DNA from 4 places in the Xenorhabdus sp. XBWT genome. Region 1 is predicted to be linked to each of the others. Evidence: predicted binding sites of a transcription regulator. Region 1 holds the regulator's gene; each other region holds the start of a gene.

Region 1 (7,780 bases):
ACAGTAACATAATTAAATCAAGTAAATGGAAGGACAAATTGAATTATTTTACCTATACAAGTTATAGTTTATCCAGACATGTGCGGTCAGTGGGCAAAGTTACACAATAAGGCTATGTTTCATAATAACATTATAAATATCAAGAGGTAATCATGCGTTTACTCCATACTATGATCCGTGTTGGCAACATGCAACGCTCGATTAATTTCTACACTCAGGTGATGGGCATGCGTTTACTTCGCACCAGCGAAAATCCAGAGTATAAGTATTCCCTCGCTTTTGTTGGCTATAGCGATGAAAGTCAAGGCGCAGTCATTGAGCTGACATACAATTGGGGTGTCGAAAACTATGAAATGGGAACCGCGTTTGGGCATATAGCCTTGGGTGTTGATGACGTCGCAGCAACTTGTGAACGCATCAAACTTTCAGGTGGAAATGTAACCCGCGAAGCCGGGCCAGTCAAAGGCGGAACAACTGTCATTGCGTTTGTTGAAGATCCTGATGGCTATAAGATCGAACTCATCGAAAACAAAAGCGCCAGTAATGCACTAGGAAACTAATTACTTAGTACACCTATAGATTTCAAGATAATGCTTGGAAAATGAAAATAAAAGAGAGATTAAAAGGGCATATTTTATTGCCCTTTCTTATCTTCGTCGGGTAAGCACATTATTTCTGCAAGACATCCCAAATTTTGTCATAATATCCGCTATTCCAGAGTTAAAAACAAAATCCTGAAGTTAAGAATTGAAAATCAGATGTCTAATAAAAATGATCAAAACATGCTAAGTGGACGCTTTCGTGGCTACTATCCCGTCGTCATTGATGTCGAAACTGCTGGTTTTAATGCACGAACAGACGCTTTACTTGAAATCGCTGCAATCACGCTAAAAATGGATGAAGATGGTTGGCTAATGCCTGCTGATACTCTGCATTTCCATGTTGACCCTTTTGAAGGGGCTAATCTTGATCCGGCAGCTCTGGCATTCACTGGTATTGATCCCACAAATCCTTTGCGAGGCGCGGTCAGTGAATACACAGCATTACATGCTATTTTCAAAATGATCCGCAAAGGTATGAAAGATACTAACTGCAATCGTGCAATTATGGTCGCCCATAATGCCAATTTTGATCATAATTTTGTTATGGCAGCAGCAGAACGCTCTGGTTTAAAACGCAATCCTTTCCATCCATTTGCGACTTTTGATACCGCAGCACTTAGTGGACTGGTTCTTGGGCAGACAATCCTTGCCAAAGCTTGCATTACTGCGGAAATACCGTTTGATAGTGATCAAGCCCACAGCGCACTTTATGATACCGACCGGACTGCCCTACTTTTCTGTGAACTGGTTAATCGCTGGAAACGGCTCGGTGGCTGGCCATTAGCTTCCACTGACTCTACTGACGAAGCTCCCTAGAATATAAGCCCCATACCTTATATAGCTATGGGGCTTAACATTCGCTCATCGTTCTGATGAATGATGATGCTTATTCCTGCTCACGGTATTTATCAGCAGTTTCTTTAATCAGCGTTTGTAATTCACCACGCTGATACATCTCAACAAGAATGTCACAGCCGCCTACCAGCTCACCATCAATCCAAAGCTGAGGAAAAGTCGGCCAATGAGCATATTTAGGTAACTCGGCGCGAATATCCGGATTTTGCAGAATATCCACGTAAGCAAAACGCTCACCACAAGCAGATATAGCCTGAACTGCCTGAGCAGAGAAACCACAGCTTGGTAATTTAGGAGAACCTTTCATATACAACAGAATTGGGTTTTCGCTAATTTGGCGTTTGATTTTTTCAATAATTTCCTGAGTCGTTGTATCAGAAACTGTGTTAGTGTTCATATTAGTAGTCATCATTATTGCTTCCTTAAAACTGCAAGCGCTATTCTCAGTATCAGAAAAGATTGATTCAGAATACCACTTTCTGCTCTGATTTTTCTACCGCGAACTTTTTACGTTAAATTTTTTGCCATGATATGAAATAAGTGAGCGTTCGATATTTTCCCCTCACTGGGTGTATTCAGCCCGTATAACAGCTCAATTATACACCAGATCGCCGCTAAGCAGCATCTTTTACTCTGTTCTTTAGCAGAAAAATTGTTAAGATAATTACCAAAATAGCAACATGATAATAAGCTTAAATTTGCTCTGGCCATGATTAGTATCTTTTAAGTCATGGTTTGTTGAGCCAAAAACCCGATATTAAAAAGGAGCATGCAATGTCTTTTGAATTACCAGCATTACCTTATGCCAAAAATGCCCTGGAACCGCACATTTCCGCAGAAACCCTAGAATACCATTATGGTAAACACCACAACGCTTACGTTGTAAACCTGAATAACTTGGTTAAAGATACCGAATTTTCTGGGAAATCTCTGGAAGAAATCATCAAAACATCTGAAGGTGGCATCTTCAATAATGCAGCGCAAGTCTGGAACCATACTTTCTACTGGCATAGCCTGTCACCAAATGGTGGTGGCGAACCAACTGGAAAAATAGCAGATACCATTAATCATGCCTTCGGTTCTTTTGCTGAATTTAAACAGCTGTTTACTGATGCTGCCCTGAAAAACTTTGGTTCAGGTTGGACATGGTTAGTTAAGAAAACTGACGGAAGCCTGGCTATCGTTAACACTTCTAATGCCGCCACTCCACTGACCGGCGAAGATAAACCAGTTCTGACTGTTGATGTTTGGGAACACGCGTATTACATCGATTACCGTAATGCACGCCCTCAATATTTGGAACATTTCTGGTCTTTGGTCAACTGGAAATTTGTTGAGGAAAACTTGGCTTAATAAGCTCAATTTTCATACCAAATTATAATAACAAGGGCGGGCTTTCTTCCATTCACTGAATAATGAATACCGGAAAACCGGCCCTTCAAGCAAGAGATGTTACACGTCAATTCTTTTTCTTGATCCTGATTAGATAATACAAAGGCTTCCCCAAAAAACAATCATGATTAATGCACTACCGGCAACCATTAATCCCAACTTCAGATCTGTATCCATAGAACTTCCTCAATGTACAAAGTAAAACTACCCAACACCATAAATTTTGTATAATCAGTTACCGTATTATCTGAAAAAACATACAGCAATCTTGAATCTATACTCTTTATAGCATTGATTATTACTTTCACTTTTGAGTTAGATCAGACAAAATTCAAGGTTCATCGCTAAATTATTGCCAGCCATCACTCTATATATAAATATGTTGGCAAACGCTTAACAAATATCCATATCCAATAGATTTCAAGTTGAAGCATATCGGTAAGTAGATGCTATCAACCAAAGCAGCAGCTTGAAAGATAAGGTATATAAATTTAGACCATAAGGTCAGGAGTCCTTTTTATCATGGCAACGATTAAAGATGTGGCCAAACGCGCTGGTGTTTCGACCACTACCGTATCCCATGTTATCAATAAAACCCGTTTCGTCGCCGAAGATACAAAGGCTACCGTTTGGGCTGCTATTAAAGAACTAAATTATTCTCCCAGCGCCGTTGCCCGTAGCTTGAAAGTTAACCACACAAAATCTATCGGATTGTTGGCAACGTCGAGTGAAGCTCCATATTTTGCTGAAATCATAGAATCTGTTGAAAATAGTTGCTATAGAAAAGGCTATACCCTGATTTTATGCAACTCTCATAACAATATTGATAAGCAGAAAGCTTACCTCGCCATGTTGGCACAAAAACGTGTAGATGGCCTGCTGGTAATGTGCTCCGAATACCCTGAGCAGCTTTTGGGCATGCTAGAAGATTACCGTAATATTCCCATGGTCGTCATGGATTGGGGCGAATCTCGGGGAGATTTTACCGATGCAATCATTGATAACGCTTTTCATGGTGGTTACTTGGCAGGCCGTTATCTTATTGAACGTGGTCACAGGGATATTGCGTCTATTCCCGGCTCTCTGGCAAGAAATACTGGCGGCGGACGTCACCAAGGATTTCTCAAGGCGCTCAAAGAAGCCAATGTCGCTATTCGGGATGAGTGGATTGTGCAAGGCGACTTTGAGCCTGAATCCGGCTATCAGGCCATGTGTAAGATCCTGAATCAAAAACATCGCCCAACGGCTGTTTTTTGCGGTGGGGATGTTATGGCAATGGGGGCAATCTGTGCCGCTGATGAGCTGGGGCTACGCGTTCCACAAGATATTTCTATCATCGGTTATGACAATATCCGTAATGCCCGTTATTTTACTCCCGCATTGACCACGATTCACCAACCTAAAGAACGTCTGGGACAAATGGCCTTTTCAACGTTATTGGATAGGATAGTCAACAAGCGTGAAGAGGCACAAACGATTGAAGTCCATCCACGCCTCGTTGAACGACGTTCTGTCGCGGATGGACCTTTCATCGACTATCGTCGTTGATAATTAGTTTTCTTGCAACCATTCAGCATTAAGTGTTTCACTATCGCCAAGATAATCAAACAACCAACTTAATGCTGGTGAATGGCTTTTTTGCGACCATGCTAAGCAGCATGGACTATCAGGTAATGGTTGTTCGAGTTCGAGCGCTATCAGTTTTTTCTTGCGGATCAACGGTAATGCATGATGCTTGGGCACCATTCCCATACATAGTCCATCCATCAGGCAATTTAGTCCAACATTCCAATCTGGAACCACCAACCGTCGCTGATTATCTAAAGCCCACGTATCACGTTTGGGTAAGCTACGTGAAGTATCTTCTAAACATAGGCTAGGATAAGGTCGCATTTGGTCATCATTTAATTTTCCTGATATACCTGACAACTCATGCTCAGGGCTAGCTACGCATATCCAAGGCATGAATCCCATATCCTTAAAACTATACCGTTCACCAACAGGAGACGCCCGTGTCGCGCCAATAGCGACATCCACCCGCTCATCGACTAGTGCATCCCATACACCATTAAAGACTTCAGGGTAGATGAATAGCTCAATATCAGGAAAATGTCGGTAAAAATCCAAAATTAATTGGTGAGTTCTCTCAGGTTTTACAACTTGATCAACGGCGATACTTAACTGCCCCCGCCAACCATTAGCCACTTGTTGGCACTGATGTCGGGTGTGATTCATTTTTTTGATAACAGAGCGGGCTTCCTTGACAAAAATAGCGCCTGCTTCAGTCAAATCAACGTCACGGTGACGACGCTCAAATAAAGACACAGCCAACCATTCTTCAAGTTGTTTTACTGTATAGCTTATAGCAGAAGGTACTCGATGAAGCTCAGATGCAGCCGCACTGAAACTTCCTGTTCTGGCAACAGTATCAACAACTTCCAGAGAGTATTCAGACCACATATATCTTCCTTTCAATTTTTTTCACAGAATGGTGCAAATATTACCGTTTCACAAGTAAAAATCATGCCATATAGAATAAGTCGGGTATTCTCTTATCAACTACAAATCAAATTATTAACACAATGGAAACAAATAAAAATTCAATTCTATTCATGTTCTATCTCTCCGGGCTGAGTATGCTCGGTTACTTGGCTATCGACATGTATCTGCCTGCTTTTGACACAATGAAAGCAGAACTAGGTACTTCAGCAAATTCTATCAGTGCGAGTCTCAGTATTTTTCTCGCTGGCTTTGCCTTTGCCCAGCTGTTATGGGGGCAATTATCTGACCGTTTAGGAAGAAAGCCTGTTCTTATTATCGGATTATCTCTGTTTTCCATTAGCTGTTTAGGTATGCTCTGGATAACTGATTCCACGCAATTGCTTGTACTGAGATTTATTCAAGCGGTAGGGGTCTGTTCTGCGGCGGTTTCCTGGCAGGCTCTGGTCGTTGACAGATATGATACAGAACAAGCCAAACGCGTTTTTGCCATGATCATGCCTTTAGTTGCGCTTTCTCCTGCCCTTGCACCTTTATTGGGGGCATGGTTATTGACGCATGATGGCTGGAGAATTATTTTCCTTGTATTATTGGCAGTAACGCTCTTGCTACTGGCTCCAACATTTTTATTAACCAATAAATATGGTAATACCGAAACTAATACCGAAGGTAAAACAACGATTTCTTTCTTTAAATTACTAAGCTCCCCTGTTTTTAGTGGAAATGTATTGATTTATGCTTCTTGCAGCGCTGGCTTTTTTGCCTGGTTAACTGGTTCACCAACAATTTTGAATAATATGGGCTATGACCCTACCGATATTGGCCTAAGTTATATTCCGCAAACTTTGGCGTTTATGTTTGGTGGATATGGTTGTCGTATCTTATTGGAAAAAGTAAAAAGCGAAACAGTATTTCCAATTTTGCTGATTGGTTATGCTGTCAGTATGGTTATTATTTATTTGATTTCCATCTCCAATGAGCCTTCATTTATAGCGATTCTTATTCCTTTCTGTGTCATGGCTGCAATGAATGGTGCCTCTTATCCGATTGCAGTGGCAAATACTCTCTCTGTTTACCCTAAGAACAGTGGTAAAGCTGCCGCATTACAAAATGCATTGCAATTAGGGCTTTGTTTTGTCGCAAGTATGATTGTCTCGCTATTTATGAAATATCCTCTTCTATCGACAACAACAGTTATGGTTTCTACTGTTGTTCCCATGGCAGTAGGTTATTGGCTACAAAACAAAATTCCAAAAAACAATTAAACGTGAATCGAACAATTTCCGAACACAATAATAAATAAGAACATTATCATCTAAAGGTTACATCATAATGTAGCCTTAGATGATTGTTAAAATACTATTTCACTCATATACTCATACCACTTCACTATTCTAAAAAATTCGGAGTTCGAGGTTTTTCAGAACACAGAAGTTCTCTTTAATTTCAGGATGAATAAGTAATTTGTGCTTTCTTGATGATTTTTATATTATTTCTAAATAATTCTTCTTGGTTTTAACATAATAAGAAACAACTATAAATAGGCTTTCATAATAGTGTTACACTCAAATTACAAGATTCCTTACCCTCGTTGTACGACGAGTCAGGAAGTGAACCACTATTTTGGAATGCTATTTATATAAAGTGATACCTAAAAATTCCATCACACAAATGTTGGAGAGCATATGAGTTCATCTTTCATTGAAGGTAAAAATACAATAATTGATTCCTGGCATAGGATCACCCGTGAATTGCTCCATGAAGCTGATATTGAAATCAACGGCAAACGACCTTTCGATATACATATAAAAAATCCAAACTTCTATAAACGAGTACTGAAAGAAGGTTCTCTGGGATTGGGTGAAAGTTATATGGATGGCTGGTGGGAATGTGATCGCCTTGATATTTTCTTTCATAAAATATTGCGGGCTGGTTTAGAACATCGCATACCAAAACGTATTAAAGATATTTTCCAGATAATTACCGCTCGGATATTTAATTTACAATCGCCCAAAAGAGCTTGGATTGTAGGTCAAGAACATTATGATTTAGGCAACGACCTTTTTACCCGAATGCTTGATCCTTATATGCAATATTCTTGTGGTTACTGGAAAGATGCCAATACTCTGGAAGAAGCTCAATCCCACAAGCTCCGTCTAATTTGTGAAAAACTACAACTATCCCCGGGGATGACATTATTAGATATTGGTTGTGGATGGGGTGGGTTATCGGCTTATGCTGCAAAAAACTACGGTGTATCTGTTACTGGAGTCACAATCTCAGCTGAACAACAGAAATATGCGCAAGAACGCTGTAAGGATCTAAATGTAAAAATTATCCTTGAAGACTATCGAAATCTAAATTTTCAGTTTGATCGCATTGTTTCCGTTGGTATGTTTGAGCACGTTGGCCCTAAAAATTATGCCACTTAT
Region 2 (7,780 bases), 2.1 Mb from region 1:
TGGCTGAGACTCCCATTCCCAGTAAATCGCACTCACCTTGTGTCGTGTATCCCTGAAAATTGCGATGCAAAATGCCTTCGCGCTGAGCAACCGCCAGTTCATCATCAGGACGGGCAAAGTGATCCATACCAATAAACTGATAGCCATTGCCTGTCAGAGTCGCAATGGTTTCCTGCAAGATATCCAGTTTCTGCATTGCACCCGGTAGATCCTGCTCCTTGATTTTACGCTGCGCGGCAAACAGACTTGGCAAATGTGCATAGTTAAATACACTCAGGCGATCGGGCGACAACGCCAGCACTCGCTGCAATGTAAAGGCGAAACTCTCAGGTGTCTGCTTTGGCAGACCATAAATCAAATCAATGCTGGTGGATGTAAAACCGGTTTCACGGGCACGATTGATCAGCTCAAAAATAAACGCTTCGTCCTGCTCACGATTTACCAAACGCTGCACGTCTTTATTGAAATCCTGCACCCCCATACTAAGGCGGTTAAAACCTTCATGGCGCAGGTGATCGACAACATCAAGTTCAATTTCACGCGGATCAATTTCAATGGAAAGCTCGGCATCGGGCAAAAAATAGAAGTGGCTGCGCAGTATCGACATTAACCGACTAATCTGCGCCTTATCCAAATATGTCGGTGTTCCTCCGCCCCAGTGCATCTGGCTGATTTTCCGTTGGGAGAACAATTTAGCCCGGGACGCAATCTCTTGTTCCAGCACATTTAGATATTCATCCGCCTTGTGTTTTTGACGAGTAACCAGCTTGTTGCAGCCACAGAAATAGCACAGCTTATGGCAAAACGGGATGTGGATATAAAGAGAAAGCGGGCGATCAGGATAACGGGCAGCAGCCTGAGCAAAATCAACGCTATCATATTGCGGGTTAAACTCCAATGCTGTTGGATATGAAGTATAACGAGGCCCTGAATAGTTGTATTTCTGGATCAAAGGCAGATCCCAAACAATGGCTTGCTCTGGCATGCTTATTCCTTCCGCTGTTTACGCCCATCAAAACGCAACTTTTTCATCGAGTTGAAATGTCGTGTCATGATGATACTGCGCAACCGACGTTTACGTTGCGATAGCCACCATAGTTTACCTAATAACCATAATAAATAACATACAAATACTATGGTTATTAGGATGAACCCACCTTTTACAATCACAATTCATTGAAGCAGGAATTATTTACCCTTCAACAACTGCATGATATCTTCCTGCCGTTCCTCTTCTTCGCTGTCATCATCTTCTGGATTGATACCCAACTCTTCCATCAGAACGTCAATCCGGTCGAGTGTATTATCAACATAGGCGTTGTCTTCCTCAGACAGTTTTTCGCCCTGCTCAAGACGCTCTAACAAGTCATCCAGACGCTCGTCATTTTCCAGCATTGCCAGTTCTTCCTGCGGGGACAAACGAGGCTTTTGTTTCTCCTCAACAGGCTTAGTGACTGGTTTCACCGGCGTTTCTTTTTCGCCAATGACCAGAGGAACCGGAACTTTACTGCCAATACGCGGATCTTTTTCCTGATTACCTGCTGAACGTTTTTTATCTCTGCCATCACCGTTACTACGGCTGCCTGTCTGGTTACCACGGCGTTTTTTCTGGCGTTTGCGTTCGCGCCCTTCTGCATCCAGCTCTGCGCGACTTTTTCTTTTTTGCTTACCAGCGGAAGGCTTCGCTGGTGTTTTTTTCTTTAACGGGCTCATAGCTTGTGACTCAACTCGCTTTTATCAAGATATTTTCGGCGGAATCTAACAGAAACCACCTATAACATCCAATGTCATTCACTTATAGCTTAAAGTTCGGCTAATATTCTAATTAACTTTAACTCAAATAATTGATCATTAACCACCATGCGTTTTTTTGATACTTCTTCTTACCGCATGCCATTGTATCTTTGGGTCACTGGTTATGCTGTGTTATGGATAATAGCAAGCTACTTTCTCGATCCCACCGTTCCTTATGATGCCGTAGAAGCCTTGAACTGGGGCACCAATGGCGAGTGGGGTTCCCCAAAAAACCCGTGGTTAGTCGGTGCTATAATGCTCCCTGCTATCCATATCAGCAATATATCGCTCAGCTTTTATTGGTATTTTGTCCACTTTGTTGCCATTGCCATCGGGATGCTTGGTGTCTGGCAGCTGGCTTTCCGACTGACAGATAAAATCATTCTGGCATGGCTTGCCATGTTAACGCTGAATCTGTCCGGTATCATCAACTTTGATATCATTCCTTATAACGATAATTACCTTCTGGTCATGCTATGGCCGTGGTCGCTGCTGCTTTTCCTGCGCGCCATTGATGATCATCCCAAATGGTGGCTGGCTTTCGCACTCACAACCGGGCTGGCAACAATGGCGAAGTACTCTTCCCTTGCCATTATCGGTTCTGTCTTTTTGATCTCCCTGTTCGTGCCAAAAGTGCGGCGCAATTATCGGGAGCCCCTGTTTTATCTCGCCATTATCCTGTGGCTCGCACTGGTTTTACCGAATCTCTGGTGGCTGGTGAATAACGACTTTGCCGCGTTCAAGTGGGTCGATTCCCAAATTAAGGCAGGATTCAATCTGCATACCACCCGTGCAATGCTTTCTGTGTTTTACCCGCTGATTATTGTCAGTGTGATTACTTATATGCTGGGTGGTCGGATTGGCTGGCCTAAGAAACAATCCAACAAGCTAGTCAATATCATTATCCTGCTGCCTCTCCTGATTATTTATGGCTGGTTCTCTTTCAATCAGGGCGGGCGCATGACTGAGTGGGTGCAGCCTTTTATGATCGTTGCGCCAGCTTTGTTGGTCGGGTCAATAACGGTATATCCTCATAAATCTCTGCAAAGCACATTAAGGGGACTGACCGTGTTCGGCATATTGGTGTTGATTGGCTATTCCAGCGTAATGGTGGCAAATATCCGTGGAGCCGGTCAGAAATTTGTCGGGATAAAAGACTTTACCCGTCAGCTTGATCAGCGCTGGAGCGAACAGCATTCAACACCTTTGTATTACGTGGGTGGGGAATATTTACATGAATGGATGACGTTCTACAGCCACTATCGCCCGGAAACGATACAACTCTGGAAATTAAATGGTGGCCCGCCACCGAATATCTACAATCGCCATATCAAAGAAAAAAATATTGTGGAACATGGCGCATTACTGGTGGGAGAGCGGGGGAAAACCTGCGCGGAGGAAAATTTCGGGCATACACTCAAGGAATGGCCGGCATTAATAATCAGTCATAAGGAAGAGTTTTCTTTTCAGCCCCAGCCAAACTCTGAAGTAGAACCAGTTTGTATTAGTTTTGTGGCACCTGAAAATATTCAGTCACATTAACCAAAAAAAGCCTGACATGGAAACACTCTGTCAGGCTTTTCTCATCATTTCAATCGTGCTCAGCGGGCATCCACAAACACCATTTTCAATACAAACAACAATGTCACCACGATCACGCAGGAACCGATTTCACGCCATTTTCCGGTTCCCAGTTTCATAGCGCAGTAGGTGATAAAACCCAGTGCAATCCCTTCTGTGATGGAAAAACTAAATGGCATCATGACTGCGGTAATAAATGCGGGTACAGATTCAGTCAGATCGTCCCATTTCACCCGTGTCAGGCTGGATGTCATCAAAACACCGACATAAACCAGCGCTCCTGCTGTGGCGTAAGCAGGAACCATACTCGCCAGCGGAGAGATAAATATCACCAACAGGAACAAGATACCCACCACAATCGCCATCAAGCCGGTACGACCGCCTACAGAAACACCGGAAGAGCTTTCAACATAGGCAGTAACGGAAGAAGTCCCGACGTAAGAGCCTGCTACCGAGCTGATACTATCCACATATAATGCTTGTTTCATGCGCGGAAATTTACCATTGCTGTCAGCAAGCCCTGCTTTATCTGTCACACCAATCAAGGTGCCGGAAGAGTCAAACAAGTTCACCAGCATGAATGAGAAGATAACGCCTGCCAAAGTGATATCCAGCGCACCTTTCACATCAACGTTACCCACCACACTCATCACACTGGGCGGCAGATCAAAAATACCGTGATACTCCACATATCCCATCATGAAGCCGATAGCGGTCGTCACGATGATGGAGATCAACACTGCCGCATGAAAATTGCGTGCCGCTAAAATGGCAATGATAAAAAAGCCCAATGTGCCCAACAGAACATTATGGGAAGCAAAATTGCCAATTGAGACGATCGTGTCGGGATTTGGCACGATAATACCGGCATTTTTCAGCCCTATCATGGCAATAAACAGGCCGATACCGCTGGTAATTCCCACCCGCAGGCTTAATGGAATATTGGCTATCATCCAATAGCGGATTTTAAAGACAGTTAATATCAATAATCCCACTGCCCCCCAAAAAATAGCTCCCATCGCGACTTGCCATGAAATACCCATTGCACCAACGACGACAAAAGCGAAAAACGCATTCAGTCCCATCGCAGGAGCAACGGCTACAGGCAAGTTTGCCATTAATCCCATCATGATACTGCCTGCCGCAGCAATTAAGCAGGTAGTGACAAACACAGCCTTAATATCCATTCCTGCCACCGCCAATATCTGCGGGTTAACAAAGACAATATAGACCATGGTCAGAAAAGTTGTCAGCCCCGCAATTATTTCGGTACGAACTGTCGTTCCATGTTCCTCTAATTTAAACATGCGCTGAAGCAAGCCCTGACGGTTTGCAGAACCAGAAGTTATTGTGCTCATGTAATGTTGTTTCCCAAAAAAAGAATTTTTCGATTTATCCTACAGGAAACCCATACAAATCGTTACTCTGAAAATGTAAAAAAGAAAACGTTTGCGTTGATTACAATCAATGAGTTAAATAACACCATGATTCTTTAGGAAATTCATTCGATGGCGATATTTTATTCGTTATTCTGTCTGATTATCTTATGCCAAGCTAAGAAATAGTGTAATTCTCTGAGGTGGCGGCTGTAATATTCCGTATTTAAGATAAAGAATATCAGTAGGAAATCGAAAGCAATAATGCCCAAAGAGATATTGCTGTAATTCAACACACCAGCAACAAATTTTAATCCCACCAATAGAGCAAAAAGAACGATAAAAAGATAACGGGCTAAAGCTAACATCTTAAATCCTGATGTTACTCCCCGATATGTCAGCAAGATGGGTAAAGGAGCAAAAACAATGGCAACTGCGACGGCAGAAAATAAGATGGGCAGATCTTCCCTGTTATCAAAATAAGAAAACAACATAAATGTCGCCATCACATACACTTTTAACAATAAAATCGTCACCAATGATGTCATCAACACCGCTTTTTTCGGAACACTAAATTCCAACAGATGTTGATATTTATTTAATCTTCTTTCTGACAGTAAAGCAGGATCATTACTTTCCACTCTCTGATTAAGTTCACTACTTTCCTTTAACGTCTTATTGAGATTTATATTGAGTATACAATATCGCCAAAACCTCTTGAACACATTGGCATTAGGGGAATTAATATGACTTTCATCGGTATCATCTTCAGTTATTTTATCTACGCTTTTTCTCAGCAGATGGTTCGTTGTTTTAAACCACAATATTTCTGTCATGGCTTGAGAAAAAGCAGCACTGTTAATGATCACCCGATTCGAGAAGAAATTAAAAAAAACGATAATCAATAAATACCATTCGTGGTGCATATAATAGACAAAGTAATCAAGCAAAAGAATGCTCAAGGCAAATACAATACTCAATGTATTCATAGCGTTGAGGGTTTTTAAAGCGGAGATATTACCTCTATAAGCATAAAGTGCCAGCAAAGAAACCACCGAAATAATAAACATATTGGCAGAGCGAATAAATCCTGCTTGATCAGAAGAAAAATAAAAATCATAAAGAACAATCACTAATATTATATAAGAAACAAATGTCAGTATAGGAAACAAAGCCAATAATATACTCTCTTCTGAAGATCTATTTATGGATGTTTTTTCTTTAAGTCTAATGAAATCATCCGTTTGGGTAAGTGAACAATCATCACTTTTTATTCTTTTCTCTATATTTTTATACAGATTAAAAATATGCTTGAATTGGTTGTTAGTTAATATTTCTATTATATTCATATTAGCATTCCTGTTTGACCCTATTTTTCCACCGATTGATTTTCTCTTTTTTGATCCCTTATTTTTTTACGTTTTGCCAATTTCAACGCTCTTGAATATTCTCTTAATTGTTTTTTATTAAGTCCTTGTATTTTATTCATCTCTTTTCTATCAATAATAATTGCTATTCTATAGCGCATGTTAGCTAATATAAAATCAGTATAATAACGACTGTTCAATGTTATTTTTATTACAAAACAACATACTGCTATAAAGATAAAATAAATAGAGGAAACGTTAGAAGTCTTATTAGAGAATATAATAAACAAACTAGAAAAAAATACAATATAATTTAAATAATTACGTATAACCGAACCATAATAATAACCTTTTAAAGTAAATCCGACATGTAAAAATGAAACACAAGCAGCAATAACTAAAGTTAACATGAAAAAAGTAGCCATTATTTCATGACTAGGATTTTTTATAAGTAATACAGGCAGGGCTGCTGCCACACCAGAGAAGAAAAACAGATAAACCATAGCAATAATAGATATCAAAAGCCTTATCTTATACTGACCCGAAGAACAAAAGTATTTCTTATAATCTCTAACATCCAGTATAATATTTTCTAATGCTGGATCATTATTTCTTATCATATTTTCTAACTCTTTCCCTTTATAAAAGAGTTCTCTTAAACCTGCATCAAAAATAAATTCTTTTATTTTCATATAATTTTCTAAACGCCCAAAATATTTATACAACAAACCCGATTAACCATAAGGTTAAGCTCAATAAATTATTGATTCTTCATAAGCAATAGAATAGATAGTACCAATAATATAATTTCCTGATTTTAATATATTATCTGGATTTCGGATTGAGCCTGTCATACCACTTCCTACAAATCCACTACCTGCTATAAGTGAGTCTTTAAGATGCTTTCGTAACGTTTTTTGTATCTCTTCTGTAGGGTAACGTTTGATATATTTCCCTTGCTCTATAGCTCTTTTTATTACTTGGTTAGATATTCCTGGATTGTTATGTCGCATAATTTCTTCAGTTAAGCGTTTTCTTTCATGTCTTGGCATACTTTTCAACCACTCTGATGCCTTACGAGGAGAAGTGGCCTTCATTATCTTATAGGTTTGATAAGCTTCCTTTAATGCCGCAGATCCAGATGCAAGAGAGGTTATATCCAAAATTGTAGTCGTTGTAACATACCAATTCTGTGAATCTAACCACGCAATATGTTCTACTCCTTCATTTCCATTAGCAGTAAGCTGATAAACTCTGTATCCTCCATTTATGCATTGAACAGCCGTCGCAGTAAATCCGCTATAAGCTAAAATCACACCAGCCGTACTACCACCTCCAGTAAATGGTATCGCCGCACCTGATCCTAGTCCACCCAATACACTTAATACAGCCCCACCACACGAAAGTGCCGTAGAACCAATTTCCAACATCAAACTGGGTTCTGAAACCGTTTTTTTCAGCTCAACTTCTGGAGCTACACCTGAATCGAGATTAAATATAATAATATGCGTTAATTCAGAAGAAACTTGACTGCCGCGTCTTTTCGATGGTCTGACCAAATAGCGCTTATACAAACCATCTGAATAGATAATTCCGGCACCATAAAAATCACGGTGGCAATCCAATGCATCAGCTATCGCCTTAAAATCTATATCAGCAGCA
Region 3 (7,780 bases), 700 kb from region 1:
GAACTCTTCTTTCAACGGACGGATGTCCAGAATACATTCGTGGGCAACATAACCACCGCGTCCGGTATAGAGGATCTCGTAAGCCCCTTTCAGGCGAGTAGCAATGTAATTTGCATTCAAGATCGCAACTTGGCTGGCTTTTTTCAGCCCTTTTGCCCCCATCATGCGAATATACATCCAGCTAATTGGCAAAATGGAAGCACTACCAAATGGTGCGGCGGATACTGCACCCAATGTGGATATGCCATCCATTTCTACTACTGAATGCCCCGGTACAAATGGCGCAAGGTGTTTTTTCATGCCAATCGGTCCCATACCCGGGCCACCGCCGCCATGGGGAATGCAGAAGGTTTTATGCAGGTTAAGGTGTGAAATGTCCGCGCCAATAAAACCCGGTGTAGTAATACCCACTTGGGCATTCATGTTCGCACCATCAAGATAAACCTGACCACCGTGTTGGTGAATGACATTACAAATTTCACGGATGGTTTCTTCATATACGCCATGAGTTGATGGGTAAGTCACCATGATACAAGCAAGGTCATCACGATGTTTTTCTGCTTTTTCACATAAATCAGTCAGGTCAATGTTGCCTTCATTATCGCAATTCACGACAACAACGGTCATACCCGCCATATGTGCGGAAGCCGGGTTTGTACCATGAGCTGAACTTGGGATTAAGCAAATATGGCGATGTTGTTCACCACGGCTGGCGTAATATCGGCGGATCGCCAGTAAACCAGCATATTCTCCTTGCGCGCCCGAATTTGGCTGCATGCAAAATGCATCATATCCGGTTAACAGCACTAACCAGTGGGAAAGTTGACTGATCAGCTGATGATAACCCTGCGCCTGATCTTGTGGGCAGAATGGGTGCATGTCGGTGAATTCCGGCCATGTGATCGGCGTGATTTCCGCAGCCGCATTCAGTTTCATGGTGCATGAACCTAATGGGATCATTGCCTGATTCAAAGCCAGATCTTTACGTTCCAGACTGTGCATATAACGCATCATGTCAGTTTCGCTGTGATAACGGAGGAAGTTATCGTGCGTTAGGATCTTATCATGACGCAGCATGGAGGCGGGAATGGATTGGCTGCCTGCCGCTATTTCACTATCGAGTGTCTCGATATTCAATATCGAATCAGTACCCGTCAAGACTTGGAATAAGGTTACCAAATCATCGCGGCTGGTTCTTTCACTCAATGACACACCAACGGCACCCAGAAGATCGGTACGCAGGTTGATTTGCGCTTTCTCCGCTCTAGCCAATACCTGAGCCTTATCTGCAACTTCAACGGTCAGAGTGTCAAACCATGTTTGGTGACGCAGTGTAATGCCTGCTTTTTGCAAACCAGCAGCCAGAATATCAGTCAGGCGGTGAATGCGGTTAGCAATACGTTTCAGGCCTTCAGCCCCGTGATAAACCGCGTACATACCCGCAATATTTGCCAACAATACCTGAGAGGTACAAATATTGGAGTTCGCTTTTTCACGACGGATGTGCTGCTCGCGTGTCTGCATTGCCATGCGCAGTGCTCTGTTACCGGCTGCATCACGGGAAACACCGATAATACGTCCCGGCATGGAACGCTTGAATTCATCACGGCAGGCAAAGAAAGCAGCATGAGGACCGCCATATCCCATCGGAACCCCGAAACGTTGAGCAGAACCAAATGCAATATCAGCACCTTGTTTGCCCGGTGCTGTCAGCATAACTAATGCCATGAAATCTGTTGCAACGCTGACTATGATTTTGCGGTCTTTCAATTCCGCGATCAGATCACTGTAGTCGTGAACTTCACCCGTTGTACCAATTTGTTGCAACAGAACACCAAAAATGCCTTCCAGTTCCAGCACTTTTTCCGCTTTATCAACAATGACCTCAAATCCAAATGTTTCAGCACGGGTACGTACAACATCCAATGTTTGTGGATGAATGTCATCTGCCACAAAAAAACGCTCAGCTCTTTTCAATTTGCTGATTCGTTTTGCCATTGCCATGGCTTCCGCCGCTGCAGTTGCTTCATCCAAAAGAGATGCTGAAGCGAGATCCAAACCTGTCAGGTCAATCGTCACTTGCTGGAAGTTCAGCAGGGCCTCCAATCGACCTTGAGAAACCTCCGGCTGGTAAGGCGTATATGCGGTATACCAGCCTGGATTCTCCAGTAAGTTACGCAAAATAACCGGCGGGAGTATTGATGGTGCATATCCCATACCGATATAAGATTGATAACGCTGGTTCTGGCTCGCTATCGCTTTCAGTTCAGCCAGTGCTTGTTGTTCTGTCGCACTTTCACCGATTGCTGGTGGCTCTGACAATGCAATATTGCAGGGAACAATTTTATTTGTCAGATCATCAAGAGAATTTGCACCAACTGCCGCCAACATGTCTGTTTGCTGTTCAGCAGAAGAACCAATGTGGCGACGAATGAATTCACCTTGATTTTCAAGTTGGATTAGTGTCTGAGTCATTGATAATAATTTCCTGAAACTAGCTAAAAAATGGCTAACAAAAAAACGCCCCATTCACACAACTTGATATGGGGCGGTAAAAAATAATTACTCGTCTTTCAAGAGTGATTGATAGCTTTCAGCATCAAGCAAATTAGTCAGTTCACTCTCATCAGTAATTTTGATGCGGAACAACCAACCTTCGTTATAGGGTTCACTGTTCACTAACTCAGGGGAACCTTCCAAGTCGGGGTTAACTGCGATAACTTTACCGCTTAACGGTGCATAAATGTCAGAAGCGGCTTTCACTGATTCCACAACTGCACAATCATCACCATTGGTTACTTCTGTACCGATTTCAGGCAAGTCAACAAAAACCATATCACCCAATAGTTGTTGGGCATGTTCAGTAATGCCTACTGTGTATTCACCATTGCCTTCCGAACGAATCCATTCATGTGATTCTGTATATTTTAATTCTGCTGGTACATGACTCATCGCTGCCATCTCCTTGTTCTTTATTGATTAATAAAAAAATTACAACAATCAAGACATTAGTTGAAAAATCACTCTACGAGAGATTTTCCCATTCGCACAAAACCGGGTTTAACAACCTTAACGGGCATTTCACGATTACGAATTTGGACAATCGCCTGTTCGCCAATACCTTGCGGTACGCGTGCAAGAGCGATGCTGAATCCTAAGGTCGGGGAAAATGTCCCGCTGGTAATAACCCCAGAACGCTCTTCTCCGGAATCATTTGTGAAGCTGACGGTTAATCCACCACGCAATACCCCTTTTTCACGCATAACCAGCCCAACTAATTGTTCAGTACCTGTTTCACGCAGCCTTTCCAGCGCTTCCCGACCGATAAATTGGCGATCTTCCGGTTTCCAGGCAATCGTCCATCCCATGTTAGCCGCCAGAGGTGAAATAGTTTCGTCCATTTCCTGACCATAAAGGTTCATGCCCGCTTCAAGGCGCAATGTGTCACGCGCACCTAATCCCGCTGGTTTCACACCGACTGCCAGCAACTGTTGCCAGAAATCTTCGGACTGCTCTTTCGGTAATGCGATTTCATACCCCGCCTCGCCGGTATAACCTGTAGTCGCAAGGAATAAATCCCCCGACTGGACACCGAAGAAAGGTTTCATTCCTGTTACAGCCTGCTTTTGTCCATCACTTAACAATAATTGAACTTTGGGTTGTGCATTTGGCCCTTGAACAGCAATCAGAGCTAAATCATCACGCACAATGATTTCAACATCATATTTCGCTACATGTTGTTGAACCCATGCTAAATCTTTCTCGCGGGTTGATGAATTAACAACCATGCGATAGAAATTATTAGTGAAGAAATAGACAATCAAATCATCAATGACACAACCAGAAGCATTCAGCATTCCGGTATAAAGCGCTTTACCCTGTTCGGTCAGTTTAGCGATGTCATTTGCCAGAAGGTAACGGAGAAAGTCATGGCAGCCAGTACCATGCAGATCCACAATTGTCATGTGGGAAACATCGAACATACCAGCATCAGTACGTACAGTATGGTGTTCGTCGATCTGTGAACCGTAATGCAGAGGCATCATCCAGCCATGAAAATCCACCATGCGTGCTCCGCATGCCAAATGTTGATCATATAGTGGGGTGTATTTTGACATTATTTCCCTCTTTCCATTCTTGACATGAAAACATTCGTGATCTGAAAAAACATACAGCGTATTAACCGACAGATGTTGGATCATGAAGCAAAGAAGCGGTTAACCACGCAAACGATACCTTGGAACCAGAAGTTATCACTGAAAATAGAAATGAACCATAAAATAAATTAGCTACGCTGAAGTGATAACTTAAAAAACGTTCATTATGATGCAGAATTTTTGGCTGATTTACTGTATCAGCACACACAAAATTTGTAATAAATGGCAGGAATTTATTTTTTTAATCAGAAAATGACTAAAGTGTGAAGCAAATCTACTGAACACACCTTAGCCTAATATTAGGAAAAGTAATCCCAAATGAACTACTAAATTAGATTTTTTCAACCGAAGAGGTCTGAGAAATTAGCCAATCAGGGAGATCATTAAATCCCATTGCATGGCGAAGTAACTGAGGTTTCACCCCTGGTAAATGATCAGCCAATGCTATTCCGATATCACGCAGTAACTTTTTAGCGGGATTATTACCATCAAATAGCTGACGGAAACCCTGCATACCTGCCAGCATAATCGCAGCACTGTGTTTGCGGCGACGTTCATAGCGCCCAAGGTAGAGATACTGACCAATATCTTTGCCTTGCCGGTTCAAACGATTCAATTCACCAATCAGTTCTGCCACATCCATAAATCCTAAATTGACGCCCTGACCAGCCAAAGGGTGGATAGTATGTGCCGCATCTCCCAAAAGTGCTAACCGATGTGCGGCAAAGTTACGGGCGTAACGCCCCATCAATGGTATGGTTTGTCGATCACTTATCAGCTCACATTGACCAAGTCGCATATCAAAGGTCACGCTCAATTGCCGATTAAATCGTTCTGGTTCCATTATATTAAGCTGCTGCGCGGATTCGGCCGGCAGCGACCAGACAATCGAACATAGATGAGGATCTGACAATGGCAGGAAAGCTAATATTCCATCACCATGAAACACCTGACGCGCAACACTTTCATGCGGTTCCGCAGTCCTAATGGTTGCTACCAACGCGTGATGCTCATAATCCCAGAAAGTCAGCGGAATATCTGCATGATGACGCAGCCAAGAGTGTGCACCATCAGCCCCTACGACTAACCGTGAAGTCAGCATTCGCCCATCAGATAAAGTAATGAAGGCTTCATTTTCCCCCCAGGCAACATTATTGAGAGACGACGGGGTAAAAATTGTCACTTCTGGTAGATTTTTGGCATGTTGCCAGAGTGCCTGTCTGATCACATGGTTTTCAATGATATGCCCGAGGTGTGTCAGGCCATGTTCCGACGTATTAAATTGGATTCGACCGAAACTGTCTTGATCCCAAACTTCCATCCCCTGATAAGGACTGGCTCGCATTTCAAGAATACTCTGCCAAACACCAAGATAGGTTAGTAATCGTTCACTGGCTGCATTGATGGCTGAAACACGCAGCGCATGTTCATCATTGGCATCAAATATTTTTGCCGGTGGATATTCTTCTACAACCGCGATGCGTAAACCGCTGCCTTGCAAACCACAGGCCAGCGCAAGGCCAACCATCCCACCCCCTGCGATCACCACATCAAATGATTGCATGTTTTTCTTTCCTCTTAATCTGCCAGTGATGATTGAGCAACCCAACCCAATGTCTGCCGGGCAAATAGATCCCGCATCAGTGGTAATGTTTCCATCGTCATCAGGCCAAAACTACGTCCAATCTTTAACGGCAAATAGTCATTGGCAAATAGCCTAACCAATCCGTCTGTAATACCAATAGTCGCTTCACGATCTGCATTGTGCTGCTGTTGATATTGGGCCAAAACCTTATAGCTGCCAATATCCATCCCTGAAACCGCCGCCTCTGAAATAACCTTTGCCAACGCCATAACATCACGCATTCCCAAGTTAAAGCCCTGTCCTGCAATCGGGTGTAAAGTTTGGGACGCATTGCCTACCAATGCCAAACGGTGGCTGACCTGCTTGCTGGATGTTGATAAAGCCAATGGATAACTGTGTTGCTGACCTGTTTCCAACATTTTACCCAAACGCCAGCCAAACGCTTTTTGTAAGTGTTGGAGAAACTCACGCTGATTCCAACTATTGATCTCCACCTGTTTTTCCAGCGGGTGACACCATACCAGTGAACTACGCCCTTCAGGCATCGGCAATAGTGCCAATGGCCCATGTTCCGTAAAGCGCTCAAATGCCCTTCCCTGAGGATGTTCAGATGTCAAAACATTAGCGATAATTGCCACCTGACCATAAGATTGCCGCTGATATGGAATATGGCACGCTTGAGCTATCGTGGAATGGCTACCATCCGCAGCTACCAGTAATTCTCCCGTCAGTTTTTCACCATTATGCAGGGTGACAGTGACTGAATTTTCTAAACGTTCAACGGAATTTACTTTCGCCGGACAATAAAGTTTGATATTCGGTGACTGTTTTAATAAATCAAAGAGATGAATTCCAGCGTCATGTAATTCAATTACATTTCCCAAAGCCGGAATATCATAATCATCAGCGCGGATGTTAACGAAACCGCAATGACCACGATCGCTAACATGAACGTGAGTTATTGGAGTAACACTATGTTTTAGCGCAGGCCATACATCTATCTGATTCAAGCTCTGGCATGTACCATAGGCTAAGGCAATGGCTCTCGCATCAAAACCTGGATGTTCCTGAGCAGGTTCTGCTGTTTCAATCAAGGAGACTTGCAATTGCCCCCGGCTCAAGGAAGAAATAGCCAGAGCTAAAGTGGCTCCTGTCATTCCCCCACCCACAATAATCACGTTCATTATAATTTCCTGATTGCTGAAATATTAACTCTGTCTTGCCTGCACCATCAGCGCTTCTATTTCATCCGGATCTTTCACTACATATTCAGTCAGGTTTTCATTACCCGCTTCTGTGATCACGATATCGTCTTCAATGCGGATGCCGATGCCTCGATATTCCATCGGAACATCTGCATCCGGCGCAATGTAAAGACCCGGCTCCACAGTCAACACCATGCCCGGTTCCAGAATGCGATCACGATCGATGCCGTAATGACCCACATCATGTACGTCCAGCCCTAACCAATGACTCAAACCATGCATGAAAAACTGGCGATAAGCATTGGTCTCAATCAATTGCTCGACTTCACCGTGCATAATTCCGAGTTTCACCAACCCTTCAACCATAATTCGCACAACCTGCTCAGTGACTTTACTCATGCTGATGCCCGGTTTATACAGGTCAAGGGCAACATTGATGGCTTCCAGAACAATGTCATAAATTTCACGTTGAGGACGCGTAAACTTGCCATTAACAGGGAACGTCCGCGTAATGTCACCGGCATATCCTTCATATTCGCATCCCGCATCAATCAACACTAAATCACCGTCTTTCATTCGACGTTCATTTTCCGTGTAATGAAGAATACAGGAATTTTCTCCTGCTCCAACTATGGTGTTATAAGCAGGATAACGGGCGCCCTGATAAGTAAATTCATGATGAATTTCCGCTTCAAGTTGATATTCAAACATGTCTGGACGACAAACCTGCATCGCTCTTGTATGCGCTTGCGCACTGATTCGCCCAGCCCGACGCATGATTTCCAGCTCAGCTTCGGATTTGAACAGTCGCATTTCATGCAACCAAGGACGCC
Region 4 (7,780 bases), 630 kb from region 1:
TAAATAGTGTACGTTTTCACTCAAACCATAATCTGCCAGTAGATTCTCAACCCGCTCCCTGTCCGTTTCCCGAATCTGAATCACTGCCCCTAATTCTTCGCTAAACAGAGCAGCCAAAACATCTTCATCAAAAGCACTGATATCAGCATGCAGCCCACAATGTCCGGCAAAAGCCATTTCTGCTAATGTTACCAGCAGGCCGCCATCAGAGCGGTCGTGATAAGCCAACAGTTTTTGTTCTGCAATCAATTGCTGAATTGCATTGAAGAAGCCTTTTAGTTGCTCAATATCACGAACATCTGCGGTTTTATCACCAAGCTGGCGATAAACCTGAGCCAATGCGGTTCCTCCCAAGGCATTCTGTCCTTGCCCCAGATCGATTAGCAGCAATGCGTTATCATCTTCCGCAGATAGTTCTGGCGTCACTGTGCAACGTACATCTTCCACACGAGCAAATGCACTGATAACCAATGAAAGTGGCGAAGTCATTTCACGCTCTTCTCCATCCTGATTCCAACGGGTTTTCATTGACATAGAGTCTTTGCCTACCGGAATGGTCAGGCCGAGCGCAGGACACAATTCTTCTCCCACAGCTTTTACCGCAGCATACAGGCCCGCATCTTCACCTGCATGGCCTGATGCTGACATCCAGTTAGCGGATAACTTCACTCGTTTCAGATCCTGCACATAGGCAGAAGCGATATTAGTCAACGCTTCCCCGACAGCCACGCGTGCCGATGCAGCAAAATCCAGTAATGCAACTGGCGCGCGCTCACCTATTGACATGGCTTCACCATAATAGCTATCAAGACTGGCTGTAGTCACAGCGCAATCCGCAACAGGAATTTGCCACGGGCCAACCATTTGATCGCGGGCAACCATGCCTGTTATAGAACGATCTCCAATTGTAATCAGGAATGTTTTCTCGGCAACAGCAGGTAAATGCAGGACTCGTTTTACCGCTTCCGCGAGGTCAATGCCCTTACGCTCAAGACTTTTTCCATGAGCTTGCAAAACCTGTACATTTTTCAACATCTTTGGTGTCTTGCCGAGTAAAACATCCAGAGGCATATCAATTGGCTGGTTCTCGAAATGTCTATCATTCAGCAACAGATGTCGTTCTTCTGTAGCCTCTCCAATCACAGCATAAGGAGCACGCTCACGACGGCACAATTCTTCAAATAGTGTAAGTTGTTCTGGTGCCACGGCCAGAACATAACGTTCCTGAGATTCATTGCACCATACCTGCAATGGACTCATTCCTGGCTCATCATTCAGAATATCACGTAGCTCAAAACGACCGCCTCGACCGCCATCATTGACTAACTCAGGCATGGCATTTGATAATCCACCAGCACCTACATCATGGATAAACAGAATTGGGTTTTTGTCTCCCAGCTGCCAGCAACTATCGATGACTTCCTGACAACGGCGCTCCATCTCTGCATTATCACGTTGCACAGACGCAAAATCCAAATCAGCATCGGATTGACCTGATGTCATTGACGATGCTGCGCCGCCCCCTAAGCCGATATTCATGCTTGGCCCGCCCAGCACAATGAGTTTTGCTCCGACCGGGATATCTCCTTTCCGAACGTGCTCTTCACGAATGTTTCCAATACCCCCCGCAAGCATGATGGGTTTGTGATAACCACGCAGCTCTGTGCCATTATGGGAATATACGTTTTCTTCATAGGTTCTGAAATATCCCAGCAACGCTGGACGCCCGAATTCGTTGTTGAAAGCCGCGCCACCCAACGGACCTTCCAGCATAATGTCCAAGGCACTGACAATTCTCTCAGGCTTACCGAAATTCTCTTCCCACGGCTGTTCAAATCCAGGGATTTTCAAATTTGATACTGAAAAACCGACCAATCCAGCTTTGGGTTTAGCACCCCGTCCTGTCGCTCCTTCATCCCGGATCTCCCCTCCTGAACCTGTCGCAGCACCCGGCCACGGTGATATCGCAGTCGGATGGTTATGAGTTTCAACTTTCATCAAGATATGGACGGGTTCTTGGTGGTAATCATAGATCCCGGTTTCAAGGGCAGGGAAAAAGCGACCAACATGGGAGCCTTCCATTACAGCCGCATTATCTTTATAAGCAGAAAGCACATAATCTGGTGTCTGTTCAAATGTGTTCTTTATCATCTTGAACAGTGATTTAGGTTGGGCCTGTCCATCAATAACCCAATCTGCATTGAAAATTTTGTGGCGGCAATGTTCAGAATTCGCCTGCGCAAACATATAAAGCTCAATGTCTGTCGGATTACGTTCCAATATCTGAAAAGCCTTCACCAAATAATCAATTTCATCTGCCGCCAAAGCCAATCCCAATTCAATATTGGCAGATTCTAGTGCTGCCCGCCCCAATTGCAAAACATCAATTTGCTTCAATGGGGTAGGCTCTTGGTGAGAAAATAACACTTCAGCCTGTTGAAACTGAGTGAATACACTCTCCATCATGCGATCATGCAGTAACGCGGATAAGGTTTGCCACTGAGTATCATTCATTTCAATACATTGGATATAATAAGCAATTCCTCTCTCTAAACGGACAATCGTATTCAGCCCACAATTATGAGCGATATCTGTCGCTTTCGATGACCACGGAGAGATAGTGCCCGGGCGAGGTGTGACTAACAGTAGTTGACCTTTAGGCTCACGCACGGCTAAAGCGGGACCATATTTTAATAATTGATTTAATTTTTCCCGTTCATCTCCGGTGATAGGACGATTAACCTCTGCAAAATGCACATATTCTGCATAGATTTCTGTAACGGGAAGGCACTGATCTTGACACTGGGAAAGGAGCTTAGTAATACGAAACGCTGATAAAGCGGGCGAGCCACGCAGAATTTCCATAATAATAGGTTCTCTCATCTTAGAAGCAAAGCCTGACTGATGCCTCAGGGGAAACTGAAGACATTATAGAGGAATGTTCTCCCCGACGAAACCGTTTGCGTGGTTATTTAACATCCTCTTAATACACGTAATGAAGTTCTAAAATTGGTTTAATAGAGTTGCATTACGCTATTTTGTTCAGCAAAATTCTCGATTACTGGAAATTTAACCATGCTATTATCTTACATTTCATACGGAGCCTAACCACACTGGATAGAGATAACTGTTTGAGTAATATAAAGATAAATTATTTTGTTATCGTTATTATCGCGCTCCTTTCCGCTGCTATCATTGGTCTCAACATTAATTGGCCCAATAAACAGCAGGAGCAGATAAACAAAATTCTGGCACGAGGAGAACTTCGGGTTAGTACCATCTCTTCTCCTCTGATTTCTCTTAACAGCAAAAATGAGCCAACAGGATTTGACTATGAATTGACCAAACGGTTTGCTGATTATCTGGGTGTGAAACTTGTTATTCAGTTTCGCGCCAACATTAATCAGCTTTTTGACGATTTGGAAAACGATAAAGCCGATTTCTTGGCTGCGGGCCTTATCTACAATGAAGAAAGGTTAGATCAGACACGCACTGGCCCAGCCTATTATTTAGTCTTACAACAACTGGTTTATCGCAAAGGGACAACGCGTCCGCGTTCGTTTAATGATTTAAGAGGTAAGTTCATTGTCACAGCGGGTTCAGCCCATGTAAGCGAGCTGAAAAAATGGAAAGAGAAATCTTATCCTGATTTAACCTGGGAAGAGACATCACGCGAAAATACACAACAATTACTCGAACAAGTGTCCGAAGGAAAAATCGACTATACAATCAGCGATTCAATCAGTCTGGCCCTGCAACAACGTGTTCATCCCAATCTGGCAGTTGCTTTTGATGTCAGTGAAGAACGTCCCCTGACCTGGTATTTAAAACGCAATGATGATTATAGTCTTTACTCCGCCATGCTTGATTTTTTCAGCATGCTGGCTGAAGACAGCATTATGTCGCGGCTACAGGAAAAGTATTTCAGCCATGTCAATTCATTCGACTATTTTGATACCATCTCTTTTATCCGTGCTATCAATAATATTTTGCCTACATATCAGCCCATTTTTGAGAAATATGCGGGATCACTGGATTGGCAATTAGTGGCAGCTATTGCATGGCAAGAATCGCATTGGGACCCGCAAGCAACCTCCCCTACTGGCGTCCGTGGTATGATGATGCTGACTCGTCCAACAGCAGAATGGGCGGGGATCCACGATCGGCTGGACCCAGAAGAAAGTGTGAAAGGCGGTATGGCTTATCTGCACTACTTAATGGATCGCTTGCCAAAAACCATTCCTGAAGATGAACGTATCTGGTTCGCTCTCGCCGCCTATAACATGGGATACGGGCATATTCTTGATGTTCGTAAGTTAACGGCGGCGCAAAAAGGTAATCCTGATAGTTGGCTGGATGTTAAAGCGCGCCTTCCCCTGCTCAGCAAGAAAAAATACTACACCAATACGACTTACGGTTATGCCCGCGGCTATGAGGCCTATCGCTATGTTGAAAATATCCGGCGTTACTATCTGAGTTTGGAAGGATATCTACAGGCAAAAGCCAACCGTGAGAAAATAGCAGGAGAAGTGCCAGCGGACACAACCAGTGACTCCCAACCTGAAAGTGATAAAACAACAGGTGATAAAGCGGAAGGCACTAAAACCGATTCCAATGAAAAAGCACCGGAAGAGACAACACCGGCGAAAACTGCAACAACACGTCAATCGTAATTGGTTTTTTGATTGTAACTGATTATGACATTTCCTGTTGTTGAGCTTTCAACATCTTCTTCAGTGCCTTATGTTGCTCCCTACGTTGTTTAAAAAAAGAACTCAACATAGTGGAGCACTCTTCTGCCAAAATCCCACCGGTAATTTCAATTTGGTGATTCATTCCGGGATGACGCAATATATCAATCAATGATCCCGCTGCACCCGTTTTCATATCACTGGCTCCATAAACAAGCCGCTGTATCCGGCTGTGTACCATTGCTCCTGCACACATGATACAAGGTTCCAAAGTGACATACAGTGTCGTATTCAGTAAACGGTAATTCTGCAATTGGATGCCACCACGTCGCAAGGCAATAATTTCAGCATGAGCGGTAGGATCATGCTCGGTAATCGGAAGGTTAAACCCTTGCGAAATAATTTTGTTATCTGCCACCAATACAGCGCCGACTGGGATTTCACCTTGTGCCTGTGCTTGCATAGCCAACTCCATTGCCCGACGCATCCAATATTCATCACTATAAATCTCGGTTACTGTATATATTTTTGTCACTGCATATTCTCTTGCTTATGAAAATCCCGCTTATTATAACGAACCATCATTAATATTGTTTAGTCATCTCAATTTGCTGATTCAATCTGAATTTCGTCAAAAAAAGCATCAAGAAACAGCTTCATGCGCTTTGTTCTTTAAGAAGCCATTCTTCTGCCCGATTCAGCCTGAAAACCATCTTCTATTTTAAATAACTTAGTATAAAAATGATCGACAGTATAAGCTCTATCATTATATTCACGTTGCTTTGCCAGAGGATCATGGAAGTCATATAGCGCAGCACCCATGCGACCTGAGGGCTTGATTTCCGGCCTACTTATCTTAAGCTCGCATATCACCCTGAATTACGATAGCATCTGTGCCCTTTTTTTAAAATTTCCATAATTGAAGATGGGGGAGTCTATGTTCATCGGTTTTGACTATGGCACATCGAATTGCGCGGTAGCAGAGATTATCGGGGATACCCCCCAGTTGATTGCTATCGAAAATGATAATTTCTATATGCCTTCCGCGCTGGCTGCACCAACCCGAGAATCAGTTTCTGAGCACTTATTTCGTCATTGGAATATCAGCCCAAGCAACTCAGTAGGTGAACAGCTATTTTCATCACAGGAATATTATTATTTTCTAACATAGTTAGAAGAATTAGCAGAAAGTGATCTATATAAGAATAAAATCAATAATCATTTTTCATTAAAAATAAACCTCTCATTCAGCAATTATTATCATGTCCCAATACTGGCAGTTATATAATATCTCCCTGTACCAAATAGATTGGATATGATGACTATGATTAAACAACGATTGGATGCACTTCTTCGTTATATTGAAGAAAATATCGACACTGATATGGATGGAGAACGTTTGAGCTGTGTTGCAGCTTATTCTAAATATCACTTTCACAGATTATTTTCGGCAAATTATGGTATCGGCGTTTCCGCATATATCAGGCAGCTCCGGTTGAAAAAAGCTATTTATGCTCTGATGTATAGTGATAGTTCAGTGATAGATATTGCTCTTACATGTGGTTATCAGAGTCCAGAAGCCTTCTCAAGAGCATTCAAAAGTGCTGTTGGTCAGAGTCCTATTGAGTTCAGAAAAAAACCTGATTGGTCTATTTGGCATAGTCGATACCAAAACATCAATAATATTAGGACTAAGGTTATGAATGAGAAACTTTCCTCAATTAAAGTAGAAATCATTACTTTCCCAGAGATCTCAGTGGCAGTAATGGAACATAAAGGTGCTCCATCAAATATTGGTAACACCATTAGAGAGTTCAAAGAGTGGAGAATAAGCAATAAATTACCCCCAGAACGGCATAGAACTTTCAACTTTGCTTATGCAGATCCTACAAAAGTTGATCCCAATGAATATCAATTTGATTTATGTGTTGAAATCGCTTCAACCTTTGAGGTTAAACACCCTAAAGTTACTAAAAAAACTATTTCATCAGGAAAATGTGCTTATATAAGGCATATCGGTTCTGATGATGAAATAACCTCTATAATCAATTATTTGTATGCAAATTGGTTATCGGAACATAATCAAGAAGTCCGAGATTCTCCAGCATTCTTTGAGCGTATAAAAATATTTCCAACAGTTCCAGAAGCCGAGGCAGTGACTGATATTTATCTTCCTCTGATGTGAAACGGTTTAAGCTAAGACATCATATACCCGTTGTCTTTTAAATTGTGGGGTGCTAGCCAGTCTAATGAAATAAGTTCTTAACCCCCGCAGCTTGAAACCCATTGGGTGTATAATAATCAGTCAGCTAATCAGAGTTTCTGGTTAGCTGACTGATTATTATAAGTACAAAAAACAAACTAATATTACCCTGGTGTTGGGCGAATAAAAATTATCTATTCAAAATAATGAAAATAATTTGCCTGTACAAAGGAAGAAGTACCTCCCTTGATCTAACGCCCAGACAAACTATCAGTTCTAAATTATATTAATAGTGAAATTAATACACCAGGCAAATGTTAAAATCAACATATAAAGATACAAATGTGATTTTAATGGTTAATCTTTATCCCTATTTGGTGGTTTTCAGATGAAAAATTCAACAGAAAATATTCAACAAAATGATATTAAAGGAAAAATATTCTTAATGCTAAAAAACAGGAATTTGTCATATCTTTCAATGCATACAATATATAAGAATTGACGAGTTCCGAAACTAAAAATGGATTGTTGATTGACTAAGGCCCACGGGATTCGGGCATTCAAATGGTCGAGGCGTTTATCCAGCACTTTCAGATGCAGCTGCTGTTCTTTGAGTTCAAGCAAGAATTCCTGAAATAATTCACGGCTCAACAGGGGTTGGATACTTTACGTAAAGCACCCTATCAGAGATTAGTATGGTATTGACCCTTCGTTATCAATATCCACTACTGGATTGCTGCCTCCATAAATGTGCTCCCACCAGAGCCTTCCATGGAGAAAAATTGACCAACCATTTTTCGGTCTGTTCAGCACTAACTTTATCTTCCTGTCTGAGCAAAAACTGAAGATTGCGTCTTACAGCAACATCACCATGCAGAGAACCATT

What was found. Region 1 encodes PurR, which represses purine synthesis genes. Its sites were predicted from a motif close to CANGCAAACGTTTGCNTG; they were not measured.
Region 2: a site for PurR is predicted at 4,814-4,831, ahead of AC5JQI_RS00805 (NCS2 family permease). Genes of this name have one in related genera too.
Region 3: a site for PurR is predicted at 4,223-4,240, ahead of gcvT (glycine cleavage system aminomethyltransferase GcvT). Genes of this name have one in related genera too.
Region 4: a site for PurR is predicted at 2,950-2,967, ahead of purL (phosphoribosylformylglycinamidine synthase). Genes of this name have one in related genera too.

What each region holds. Positions count from the first base shown of each region.
Region 1 covers NZ_CM180990.1:2,431,170-2,438,949, forward strand. Annotated here, with positions in the region: gene gloA (lactoylglutathione lyase) at 153-560, shown strand; gene rnt (ribonuclease T) at 759-1,418, shown strand; gene AC5JQI_RS10685 (Grx4 family monothiol glutaredoxin) at 1,489-1,869, opposite strand; gene sodB (superoxide dismutase [Fe]) at 2,232-2,810, shown strand; gene purR (HTH-type transcriptional repressor PurR) at 3,372-4,397, shown strand; gene punR (DNA-binding transcriptional activator PunR) at 4,401-5,309, opposite strand; gene punC (purine nucleoside transporter PunC) at 5,432-6,613, shown strand; gene cfa (cyclopropane fatty acyl phospholipid synthase) at 7,034-7,780, shown strand, end outside.
Region 2 covers NZ_CM180990.1:180,565-188,344, reverse strand. Annotated here, with positions in the region: gene hemN (oxygen-independent coproporphyrinogen III oxidase) at 1-985, opposite strand, end outside; gene yihI (Der GTPase-activating protein YihI) at 1,189-1,713, opposite strand; gene AC5JQI_RS00810 (ArnT family glycosyltransferase) at 1,861-3,336, shown strand; gene AC5JQI_RS00805 (NCS2 family permease) at 3,396-4,733, opposite strand; gene AC5JQI_RS00800 (hypothetical protein) at 4,895-6,100, opposite strand; gene AC5JQI_RS00795 (hypothetical protein) at 6,121-6,810, opposite strand; gene ssp4 (Ssp4 family T6SS effector) at 6,871-7,780, opposite strand, start outside.
Region 3 covers NZ_CM180990.1:3,127,247-3,135,026, forward strand. Annotated here, with positions in the region: gene gcvP (aminomethyl-transferring glycine dehydrogenase) at 1-2,475, opposite strand, end outside; gene gcvH (glycine cleavage system protein GcvH) at 2,563-2,952, opposite strand; gene gcvT (glycine cleavage system aminomethyltransferase GcvT) at 3,021-4,118, opposite strand; gene ubiI (FAD-dependent 2-octaprenylphenol hydroxylase) at 4,489-5,721, opposite strand; gene ubiH (2-octaprenyl-6-methoxyphenyl hydroxylase) at 5,736-6,926, opposite strand; gene pepP (Xaa-Pro aminopeptidase) at 6,951-7,780, opposite strand, start outside.
Region 4 covers NZ_CM180990.1:3,056,419-3,064,198, forward strand. Annotated here, with positions in the region: gene purL (phosphoribosylformylglycinamidine synthase) at 1-2,865, opposite strand, end outside; gene mltF (membrane-bound lytic murein transglycosylase MltF) at 3,132-4,673, shown strand; gene tadA (tRNA adenosine(34) deaminase TadA) at 4,696-5,226, opposite strand; gene AC5JQI_RS13215 (hypothetical protein) at 5,364-5,513, opposite strand; partial or broken gene AC5JQI_RS13220 (molecular chaperone) at 5,629-5,826, shown strand; gene AC5JQI_RS13225 (AraC family transcriptional regulator) at 6,016-6,876, shown strand; gene AC5JQI_RS13230 (DNA-3-methyladenine glycosylase family protein) at 7,610-7,780, opposite strand, start outside.